2 regions of the Cytobacillus sp. BC1816 genome follow, and region 1 is predicted to be linked to the other one. Evidence: riboswitches for the same ligand, from Rfam matches in the RefSeq annotation. Region 1 holds a riboswitch; the other holds the start of a gene.
The links. Region 1 has a riboswitch for lysine ahead of ACR42H_RS23280 (Na+/H+ antiporter NhaC family protein). Riboswitches for the same ligand answer to the same signal wherever they lie in the genome.
Positions count from the first base shown of each region.

Region 2: it holds a riboswitch for lysine, as region 1 does, so the genes downstream of both, ACR42H_RS21555 (aspartate kinase) here and ACR42H_RS23280 (Na+/H+ antiporter NhaC family protein) in region 1, are expected to answer to the same signal.

Region 1 is NZ_CP195611.1:4,579,862-4,585,170, forward strand. Features, by position in the region: gene ACR42H_RS23275 (YsnF/AvaK domain-containing protein) at 53-934, shown strand; gene ACR42H_RS23280 (Na+/H+ antiporter NhaC family protein) at 1,025-2,602, opposite strand; lysine riboswitch at 2,761-2,967, opposite strand; gene yunB (sporulation protein YunB) at 3,033-3,779, opposite strand; gene ACR42H_RS23290 (HD-GYP domain-containing protein) at 3,851-4,945, opposite strand; gene ACR42H_RS23295 (YunC family protein) at 5,284-5,309, opposite strand, start outside.
Region 2 is NZ_CP195611.1:4,233,309-4,238,617, forward strand. Features, by position in the region: gene ACR42H_RS21550 (YslB family protein) at 332-784, shown strand; gene ACR42H_RS21555 (aspartate kinase) at 846-2,075, opposite strand; lysine riboswitch at 2,266-2,445, opposite strand; gene uvrC (excinuclease ABC subunit UvrC) at 2,574-4,367, opposite strand; gene trxA (thioredoxin) at 4,627-4,941, opposite strand; gene ACR42H_RS21570 (electron transfer flavoprotein subunit alpha/FixB family protein) at 5,120-5,309, opposite strand, start outside.

The DNA of each region.
Region 1 (5,309 bases):
TGCTTAACCATTACCAAATTTAGCATAAAGCATTACAGAGGAGGTTTTACAAATGGATGCCAATATTATCGGAGTTTATAATTCACAAAGGGAAGTAGTAAATGCCATTCAAGAACTGCAAAATGACGGATACCCTGTTCAGGATCTATCCATCATTGGGCAGACAGAACACCTGGATACGTCTCTTGAAGATAAAACCGGTGTTCATACAGAGACCTTCGAGACTAAAGATAGAGACAGCAGTGAAAGCGCGGGATTCTTAAATAGTCTGGCATCATGGTTTGATGATGATCGTATGAGCAGCGACTCTGCAGGTGAAAAGTTCAGGGAACTGGGCATGACAGATGATGAAGCACGCAAGTATGAAACTTATGTCAACGAGGGAAAAATCATTTTATACAGCGATCGAATAGATACTGCAACAGGCTTTACCAATGCCGGAACGGCTGAAGCCAATGTGGACAGCACTTACACTGGGGGATATAGCCAGCAGAGAAAACCCGCTGAAGAAGATGAACAATCATTAAAACTTCGGGAAGAACAGCTGGATGTGTCAAAAGAACGTGTTCAAGCCGGAGAGGTTGAAATCCATAAAGACGTTGTGGAAGAACAAAAAGCAATTAATGTACCGGTAGAGCATGAAGAAGTGTATGTAGAAAGAAGAAAAGTGGATGATCAAACTGGTGCAAGCACCTCACCTATATCAGATGAGGAAACAATCAGGATCCCAATTACAGAAGAGCGTGTAGAAGTCTCCAAAAAGCCCGTTGTCACTGAAGAGATTATCGTAGGCAAACGGGAAGTTCAGGAAACGCAGCAGGTTAAAGAAAATCTTAAGAAAGAAGAAGTACATCTTGAAGGCGGCCGTGAATATGTTACTGACGATGAAGACTTAAATCGTTCTCTTAATGGAAGAAATAATGACAACCTATAATTAAAAGGGTCCCTTCCGGGGGACCCCTTTTATAATGATGAATGAACACAAAAAAAGGCCTTCTCAAAGAGAAAGCCTTTTTCTATAGGTTTAACTAGCCCTATTTTCCTGCCAGGCTTCTTTTTTGCCACGGCCAAGGAAAGCAAATGCCGCTACAAGAACAGCCACTGTAAGTAATGCGATAGCAGTGCTGCCAGTAAACCCGACGATTAAATAACCAATAACTGCGATCCCTGCTGAAATCAAGGCATATGGAAGCTGAGTCATCACATGGTCTATATGGTTACAGCCTGCCCCAGTTGAGGAAAGAATCGTTGTATCGGAAATCGGTGAACAATGATCTCCGAAAACCGCTCCAGCAAGGACAGCTGACATAGCCGGCAATAACAGCGTGATATCCGTTGCTGCAGCAATGTCTCCAGCAATCGGAAGCAGGATGCCGAAAGATCCCCATGAAGTTCCCGTACTAAAAGCCATAATGCCTGCTATGACAAAGAGTAAAAATGGAAGCCAGGAAGTGCTCATATTGGAGCTTTCCACAATACCAGCCAAATATTTTCCAGTTTCCAGACGGCCGATCAAATCAACAATCGCCCAGGCAAACAGTAAGATATAAACAGCTGGAAGCATGGATTTAATGCCTTCCCATACCCCTGCTCCAAAAACATTTGCGTTAACTCCTTTTAAAACATATGCCTGTCGAAGGAATAATGCAATAGAGATAAACAAACCAATTAGGCCACCAAGGATAAGAGACTTTGAAACATCTGTGTTTTCAAAGATTTGCAGTAGCGTCGCATCTCCTTCAACCGCTTGGGATCCCGTCCAAAGCATTGCACCTACTGTACCAATGACAAGGGCAATAATCGGATACACAAGATCCCCAACCGATCCTTTTGAACTTGTTGGAAGGTCGTCTTTGAGTTCACCAGGTGCAGGCTTCTCAGGATCCATTACAAGCCCCTCTTCAACTGCACGCTTCTCATGAACCTTCATTGGCCCAATTTCCATGCCTCTTAATGCTACAATAAACACAATAGCAAGTGTAGTCCATACATAAAGATTCATTGGGATCATTTGAATGAATGCCGAGAAAGCGGAATACTCGGTCACATTATGGGCAGCAAGGATAGTTCCAATCAGCGCAATAATATATGCTCCCCAGCTTGATACTGGAGAAACCACACAAACAGGTGCTGAAGTCGAATCAATCAAATAAGCAAGTTTCGCCCGGGATACACGCTGGCGGTCTGTAATCGGTCGTGAAATCTGGCCGACTGCCAGAGCATTGAAATAGTCGTCAATGAATATGATAATACCTAAAACAGCTCCGACAATCTGTGCGCCTGCACGGGTCTTGACACGCTTCATCGCCCATTCTCCAAATGCGCGGCTTCCGCCTGAAATAGATATAAATGCAGTAATAACTCCTAATACAAGCAAGAATAGAATAATATATACATTCCAGGTGTTCAGCTCTCCGTCTGAAACAAAAATTCCCTTTACAGCATCCCAAATGATGCTGAATGTTTCTGTGATGCTAAATTCAGCCAGCAATAATGCGGCTGTGACGATCCCCACTCCCAATGACAGCAATACGCGCCTGGTCAGGATAACCATGGCGATTGCTACCAAAGGCGGCAGCAGGGAGAAAATCGTGTTTGCCATTACTTGTCCTCCTCTTGTTTTTTTGGATCACTCCATTAAAGGCGTGTCCGTTTTTCAATCAGGGGAACAACAAGGATGATGACAGAGTCAAAATAAAAAAAGAGTAACGATAGAGAAAAATCTATCATTACTCTTTTGAAGTAATTAGTTTCTCCATCACGATCTGTAGCTCCCCATTATGAAGGCTTTGACAAAGTATATTCATACTTTCCCCTCATAATGACAGTGTTACTCCTATTTGAAGTAACCCCAGCAAGATTAGTTCTGACTCACTAATCATGCTTCGGCAACATTCCCTTTCGGCTGCGGTCTTAGTTGTCATCCTCGCACAGCGTACTCTTGAATCTTGCGCCTCTACCCCATCGGATATGATAAGGTTTTTATGAAATTATATTGAAATTTTATCAAAATACTAATCTATTTGCAAGTGTTATTGGCCGGCCGGTATTTCTATTGAAGGTGAGGTGCCCCCTCCGCCATTGTAAAATTGCGGGACCTTTCCCGGGTAAATGCCATAAGCGGCCAGTACATCCTCCTGTACAGTGATAATTTTAGTGGCAAAGGGAATAATGATTTGAACCTGCACATCCAGACGGACCAGTACCTTTACTTCAACATTATTAATGCCGTGATCCTTTGTTTCAGTTATAAAATTGGAGGTAACAGATCCAACTGCATTAAATTTTACCGGTATCCGGGGACCCAAGTTTCCGAGGAGCGCATTATTGGTTGCCTGGCCAAGCGGCACGTAATAAACAATTCCATTTGTATTCTGCATTTGTTCCGTGTTAATTTCCACGTCTGTAAAGGACTCCAATGCATCCAAATCGCCCTTTTCCGCCTTTTTAATATTATCCTGAACCAGTTCGGTTACTTCCGCTTTGACCCTGTTCAGCTTTTCCACATTAATGCTGACAACACCGCTTTCACTTGCTTCAAACATATCTTCCAAATCCATCACATTGGTAATTTTTTTATTAATCGCATTGTTTATCACCAATGATGCGATTTTCCTTGTCTGTGAATCGGCATAGCTCATGAGTGTGGGCTTTAGCCCTTCGTTGATAATCCATAGGCCGGCAGCTGTTGAGATGACGAAAAATATAAAGGTCAATAGAAATACATAACGAAATGGCAGAGGACCTTTCCGGGGCAGCCGGCCGCGAAATTTTGCCAAAACAAATCCCCCCTTTACAAGCTATATGTATGCTGTAAAGGAGGGAACTAGGCTCAAAAATCCAAAATAGTTTATTGTTGTACAAAAGTCGTATCGCATCCTATAATGACAGAATTCAATTCAATCCTCAAATCTGCTTCATATGGCTCGACATTCCTGCCTTTTTCTTCAAGTACGCGTATGACAGGCCTATCACTCAGACCCGCGTTCTGCCGGCAGACAACGCCTTTCCGGCCATCATTCAGCTCGACTGTAACACCCACAGGATATACAGCAACCGCTTGACGAAAAACTTCAATTATCCTTTTATCAAATAACTTTTCTGCCCCTGCATATAAAATCTCCAGACCTTCATGCGGAAGCATAGCCTGTCTGTAAATACGATTTGATGTTACTGCATCAAATACATCGGCTATCGCAATAATCTTGCCGAAGTCATGTATCTCGTCTCCCTCAAGGCCGCGCGGGTAGCCGGTGCCATTCAAACGCTCATGATGCTGAAAGGCACAATGTGCAACAAGGAGCGGAATCGTCTCTACTCTTCTTAATATATTAAATCCAACTTCAGGGTGCTTCTTTATTGATTCAAATTCTTCCGCTGTCAATTTACCCGGTTTCAAAAGAATATCTGCTGGCACCTTCATTTTCCCTACATCATGGAGAATAGCACCTAGCCCCAGGATTTCAAGTTCCTTTGGCAGGAGCTGAAGTTTCATCCCGATTGCCAGAGAATAAAGGGTTACATTCAGGGAGTGTGTGAAAATATAGTGGTCATATGTATAAACATCTGATAGGATCGTAAGCAGCTCTCTATTTCCCCTTATTTCACCGATGAGTTGACGAACTAGCCCTGATAGCCGTTTAGAGGCTTTCTCAATCACTAAAGAGCCTGATAGATCTTTATTTGCTTCTACACCCTTCAGAACCGATTCTATGGTTTCGATAGCCTTCGTTCGCATTTTGGCAGTCAGAGGGTCCTTATATTGGATATCCTCAGTGCGCCAATCCCTGATATACACATAAGTAATACCCATTTCCTGCAATTTGTATATTAATTTATCAGCCAGCTCCACACCTTCATGCAAGAGGACCTGACCCTTGTCATTATATATAGCCTTGGCCAAAACGCTGCCAGTCTCAATTGTATTGGTTGCTGCTAATCTCATATGTATCTCCCATATCCTTTTTTCAGTGCTACTTTATATTTCGGGTATAATTTGGTTTTATTTACATTATACGACAAAATTCCAGCATTGGCGGAAGTTCTCAAATTTTTTATAAAAATGGATTCTTATGCCGTTTTTAAGGATAACTTTAATGTGCTTTTCTATACTCCGGGGCTTTTTTACTCCATTATGTTTTTTAGGTGCGGATAGCCGTTTTTTAGGTGCGGATAAAAAAATTTATGTGCGGATAGCTGATTTTTTCCAGATAAAATAGTTTGTGTCCGTAGAAGCTCTTTATATAAATCCAATAAAAAAGACATCCCTATCAAGGCATGCCTTTAGATCATTTTAAGAAGTGCATCTC
Region 2 (5,309 bases), 350 kb from region 1:
TTTAAAAAAATGATGCTGAGCCCCCGCTCAGGACATCATCTCGAAAATGTTATTCATTTTCTTACAATTATGTGACATGTCCATTTTACTCCCAAGATAATAGAGCGTCAAGAAAACGGATACATAAAATGTTCCATATTAATAAAATTTTTAAAAAATATTTACGGCTAAAAAACATATATTATTCTGTGGTTCAATCTGACCTAGTTGCTGCTCTCCAGTATACTGAAATAGTAATTATTTCTATGCAAATCGTTCTATTTTTTCCCGAATTGATATTAACTCCCTCAGCATATTGTATATAATAGAATCATAGAAAGAGGGGAGACTATTGAGCGAATTAGCATCTGCGAAATCCACTAATGAAAATCACATACAGTCAGTTCCGGTTTTTGGCTATGAACTAATCCGGGAAGTGCTGCTGCATGACCTTTTGGGAAATGAAGCACCGGAAATTTTATATTGGGCCGGCAAAAGGATCGCACGCATGTATCCTCTGGAAACAGCCGGCCAGATTGCCGAGTTTTTTATAAATGCCGGCTGGGGAAATCTTTCCATCGCAAACGAATCGAAACATGAAATTGAAATGGAATTATCAAGCCAGCTGATTGCAGAACGCTGCAAAAAGAACCATAACTGCTCCTTTCAGCTTGAAGCCGGATTTATAGCCCAGCAGATTGAACTTCAAAAAGAAGTCATTTGTGAGGCATTCGAACATCCCCGCAAAAAAACTGGCAAAATCCTTATTACAGTGAAGTGGGACAAAAAGGATCCTGCTGAGTAATATCATATGTACAAACAATAAGCTATCAATTTTGATAGCTTATTGTTTGATATTCCTGGAATTAAGCCTTAACCGGAGAAACCGACAGCTTGAATGCATCATGTAAAGCATCAACTGCATCAATCATTTTGCTGTTTTCAACAACCGCCGATACTTTAATTTCTGATGTGCTTACCATTTTCACCGTTATTTCATTCGCGGAAAGTACTTCGAACATTTCTGCAGCCACACCCGGATTGGAAATCATGCCTGAGCCAACAATCGAAACTTTAGCAAGGCCGGATTCCCACTCAATTCTGTCATAATTTAATTGTTCTCTATGCTTTTCCAGCACTTTTACTGTATCTGTGAGATCTTCATTCTTTATTGAAAATGAAAGGTTTGTCGTCTGAGCCTCTGTCATGCTCTGGATAATGATATCAACGTTAATGCGATTTTTGGCAAGCGCCGAGAAAATAGTAGACAATCCAGTCAGTGAATTAGGAAGGCCAAGAATCGTCACCCTTGTTATATCATCCTCAAAAGCCACACCGCGCACGACTAAGTTTTGTTCCATTTTTACTTCCTCCTCAATGATTGTTCCGGCTTCCTTCTCAAGGCTTGAACGCACTTCAAGGGGAAGTCCATAATTTTTAGCAAATTCGACTGCTCTTGGATGGAGCACACCTGCCCCCAAATTGGCCAGTTCAAGCATTTCATCATAAGATACTGAATACAATTTTCTGGCATTCTTTATATAGCGGGGATCTGATGTAAATACCCCGGTAACATCAGTATAAATATCACATTTATCAGCTTTAAGTGCTGCAGCCAGTGCAACAGCCGTTGTATCAGAACCGCCTCGTCCAAGTGTGGTGATGGAACCATCTTCTGTCATCCCCTGGAAGCCTGCCACAATCACAATTTTCCCCTTGTTTAATTCACCTTGAATGGTGCCCGGATCAATATTCACTATCCTCGCATTGCCATGGACTGCTTCTGTTTTAATACCTGCCTGCCCCCCTGTAAAAGAAACGGCGGGATGACCTTTCGCATTTAAAGCCATCGCCAATAAAGAGATGGTCACCTGTTCGCCGGTTGTTAGCAGCATGTCCATTTCCCTTTTATTAGGTGAGGGGGAGATTTCCCTGGCCATGCCTACCAGCTGATCAGTTGTTTTGCCCATTGCCGAAACAACCACAACAACATCATTTCCCCGATTTTTTTCTTCAATTACCCGATTGGCAACATTTTGAATTCTGTCTACAGTCCCCACGGAGGTGCCCCCGAATTTCTGCACAATGATTCCCACAGCTTTCCCTTCTTTCTAAAGAACTAGTAACTTTGTGATTTGCCGTCCTATGTAAGTGAAGCATGACAGTTCACTCTGCTGTATTTGACAATGGCCTTAACTTTAAAATACCCTTTTGGGCAATAAAAAAAGCAATGGAATAGTTTACTATCCCATTGCTGTGCAGCCAAAGTATAAAAATGAGCAAACACAGTGAGATAGCTCTCCAGGACGGCATTGTCCTGACAATCCTGCATTTGTTCAATGCAGAACCAGCAGAAAAAATGATGAGATTTTCTCCACTTCGGCGAACGTACCCTTTCAAAGCTTTTCATGGAAGCTCATTCTTCTCCAAGCTTTTACTGATGAAGTTCGCACCTCTACCTTCACTTAACGATTCGGTTCACAGTCCAGAAACTTTGTTTGAACTAAATGAACATACGCTTTATCGCTATAAAGTGATATTGATATAAAGTTTGAATTAGTATAACATATCTGAAATTTTCTGTCTATATCCATTTATGACTTAGGATTTCCACTTTGTTCCTCAAGCCTCAACTTCAATTCATCAGCAACATTCTCAGGAATGCCTATTTTCCTAAACTCCTCAATTGGTGCTTCTTTCATTTTCTTTACAGATCCAAATGCTTTCAGCAGCTGTTTCTTTCGTTTTTCTCCTATTCCGGGAATATCATCAAGAATAGATTGAAAGGCACTTTTTCCACGAAGCTGGCGATGAAAAGTAATCGCAAAACGATGCACCTCGTCCTGAATTCTCTGAAGCAGATAAAATTCCTGGCTGTTCCTTGCAAGCGGAATAATTTGAAGAGGATTACCAAATAAGAGCTGAGAAGTCCTGTGCTTTTCATCCTTCACCAGGCCTGAAATCGGAATATCCAGTCCGAGCTCATTTTCAAGCACATCCCGTACAGCTTCAACATGCCCTTTTCCCCCATCAATCATAATTAAATCCGGAAGCGGCAGCTCTTCTTTCAATACCCTTGTATATCTGCGCCGGACCACTTCTCTCATGGATTCATAGTCATCAGGGCCTTTAACGGACTTAATTTTATATTTACGGTATTCTCTTTTCTCTGGTTTGCCATCAATAAAGACGATCATGGCTGAAACAGGGTCCGTTCCCTGGATATTTGAATTATCAAATGCTTCTATCCGGTGAGGAGTATAGATTCCAAGCTGATCCCCCAGATTTTCTACAGCCTTAATTGTCCGTTCTTCATCACGCTCAATTAAAGAAAACTTCTCCTGGAGAGCAATTTTTGCATTTTTATAAGCAAGCTTCACCAGGTCCTTTTTTTGTCCGCGCTGCGGTTTTAGCACTTTAACATCCAGAAGCTGTTCTGCCATTACAGCATCAACCGAATCCGGTGCCAATATTTCACGCGGTTTAAAGTGGTTTGTTTTTATATAAAACTGGCCGAGGAAAGTTAAGATTTCTTCTTCCGGCTCATTATAAATAGGGAACATTGATACATCCCGTTCAATGAGTTTACCCTGTCTGATGAAAAATACCTGAACACACATCCATCCTTTATCAACCGCATATCCAAATACATCCCGGTCTGTAAAGTCTGTCATTGTCATTTTTTGCTTTTCCATCGTTGCATCGATATGGGCAATTTTATCCCTGAGCTCCTTCGCCCTTTCAAAGTCCAATTCTTCTGCAGCTGCTGTCATTTTTGCAGTCAGGTCTTTTTTAATCTCTTTGTATCCGCCATTCAAGAATTTTGCAATCTCATCTGTCATTTGCTTATACTGGTCTTCACTTACGGCCTTCACGCATGGCGCAAGACATTGGCCTAAATGATAATAAAGGCAAACTCTGTCCGGAAGAGTTGAACATTTGCGGAGAGGATAAATTCGGTCGAGCAGCTTTTTTGTTTCATTGGCAGCCTGCACATTGGGATAAGGTCCGAAGTATTTTCCCCTGTCCTTTTTTACTTTTCTGGTTGTAATCAGACGGGGATGGCGTTCGGCCGTCAATTTGATAAAAGGGTAACTTTTATCGTCTTTCAGCATTACATTATATTTCGGATCATATTTCTTGATCAGATTCATCTCAAGGATCAATGCTTCCATATCTGAAGAAGTGACAATGTACTCAAAATCTACGATCTCATTAACAAGTCTTAATGTTTTTCCGTCATGTGAGCCTGTGAAATAGGATCTTACACGGTTTTTCAGGATTTTTGCCTTCCCCACGTATATAATGGTTCCCTGCCTGTCTTTCATCAAATAACAGCCCGGCTGGGCAGGAAGCAGCATCAGTTTATTTTTTATCGTATCATTCATGGCACTTCACCTCCCCGGTTAAAACTTTTTACTGAAGTTCTATTTATACATTATTTGATCTGCTCATTTTGGGGTGCAAGCTAGAAATAAAGCTAGTTTGCTCTGGCAGCAAACCAATATTATTTAGCCTCTAAAATGCAGATGGCACATTATTACCATCTTATTATATCAGCCTGGAAACCTGCAGCATAACAACAAAACACATATGACAAAAAAAATCCCGATGTCCTCTGGGGACACCGGGAAAATTCCTTATAAATTAAGCGTGTTTTGAAAGTAATTCAGCAAGAGCTTCTTTCGGCTGGAAACCAACCACTTTATCTACAACTTCACCGTCTTTTAGAACGATTAATGTCGGAATGCTCATTACGCCAAACTTGCCAGCAGTTTCCTGGTTTTCATCAACATCTAATTTTACAATTTTCACTTTATCGCCCATTTCAGAATCAAGCTCTTCTAAAACAGGAGCGATCATTTTACAAGGGCCGCACCAAGGAGCCCAGAAATCTGCCAATACTAATCCCGAACCAGTCTCAGCAGTGAAGTTTTGGTCAGTTGCGTGTGTAATAGCCATTTGATATGCCTCCTAAAATTTAACTCAAATACTAACGACAGTATATCATCGTTTATTATATGTTGCGAACAATCTGCTCGATCGTAATTTACCCTATTTGGAGCAGATTATTCTCTTTCTTTCCCTGTTGGCTCTATGTATAATGGGCGGCCATCAGCCGCCCATTATTTATACTATCTTATGCGTTTACTTTAAGCTTTTTGAATTCTTCAGTTAACAGCGGAACAACCTCAAACAGATCTCCAACAATACCGTAATCAGCTACTTTAAAAATATTGGCTTCCGGATCTTTGTTAATGGCTACGATTACTTTTGAGTTGGACATCCCAGCTAAATGCTGAATAGCGCCGGAGATACCGCATGCAATA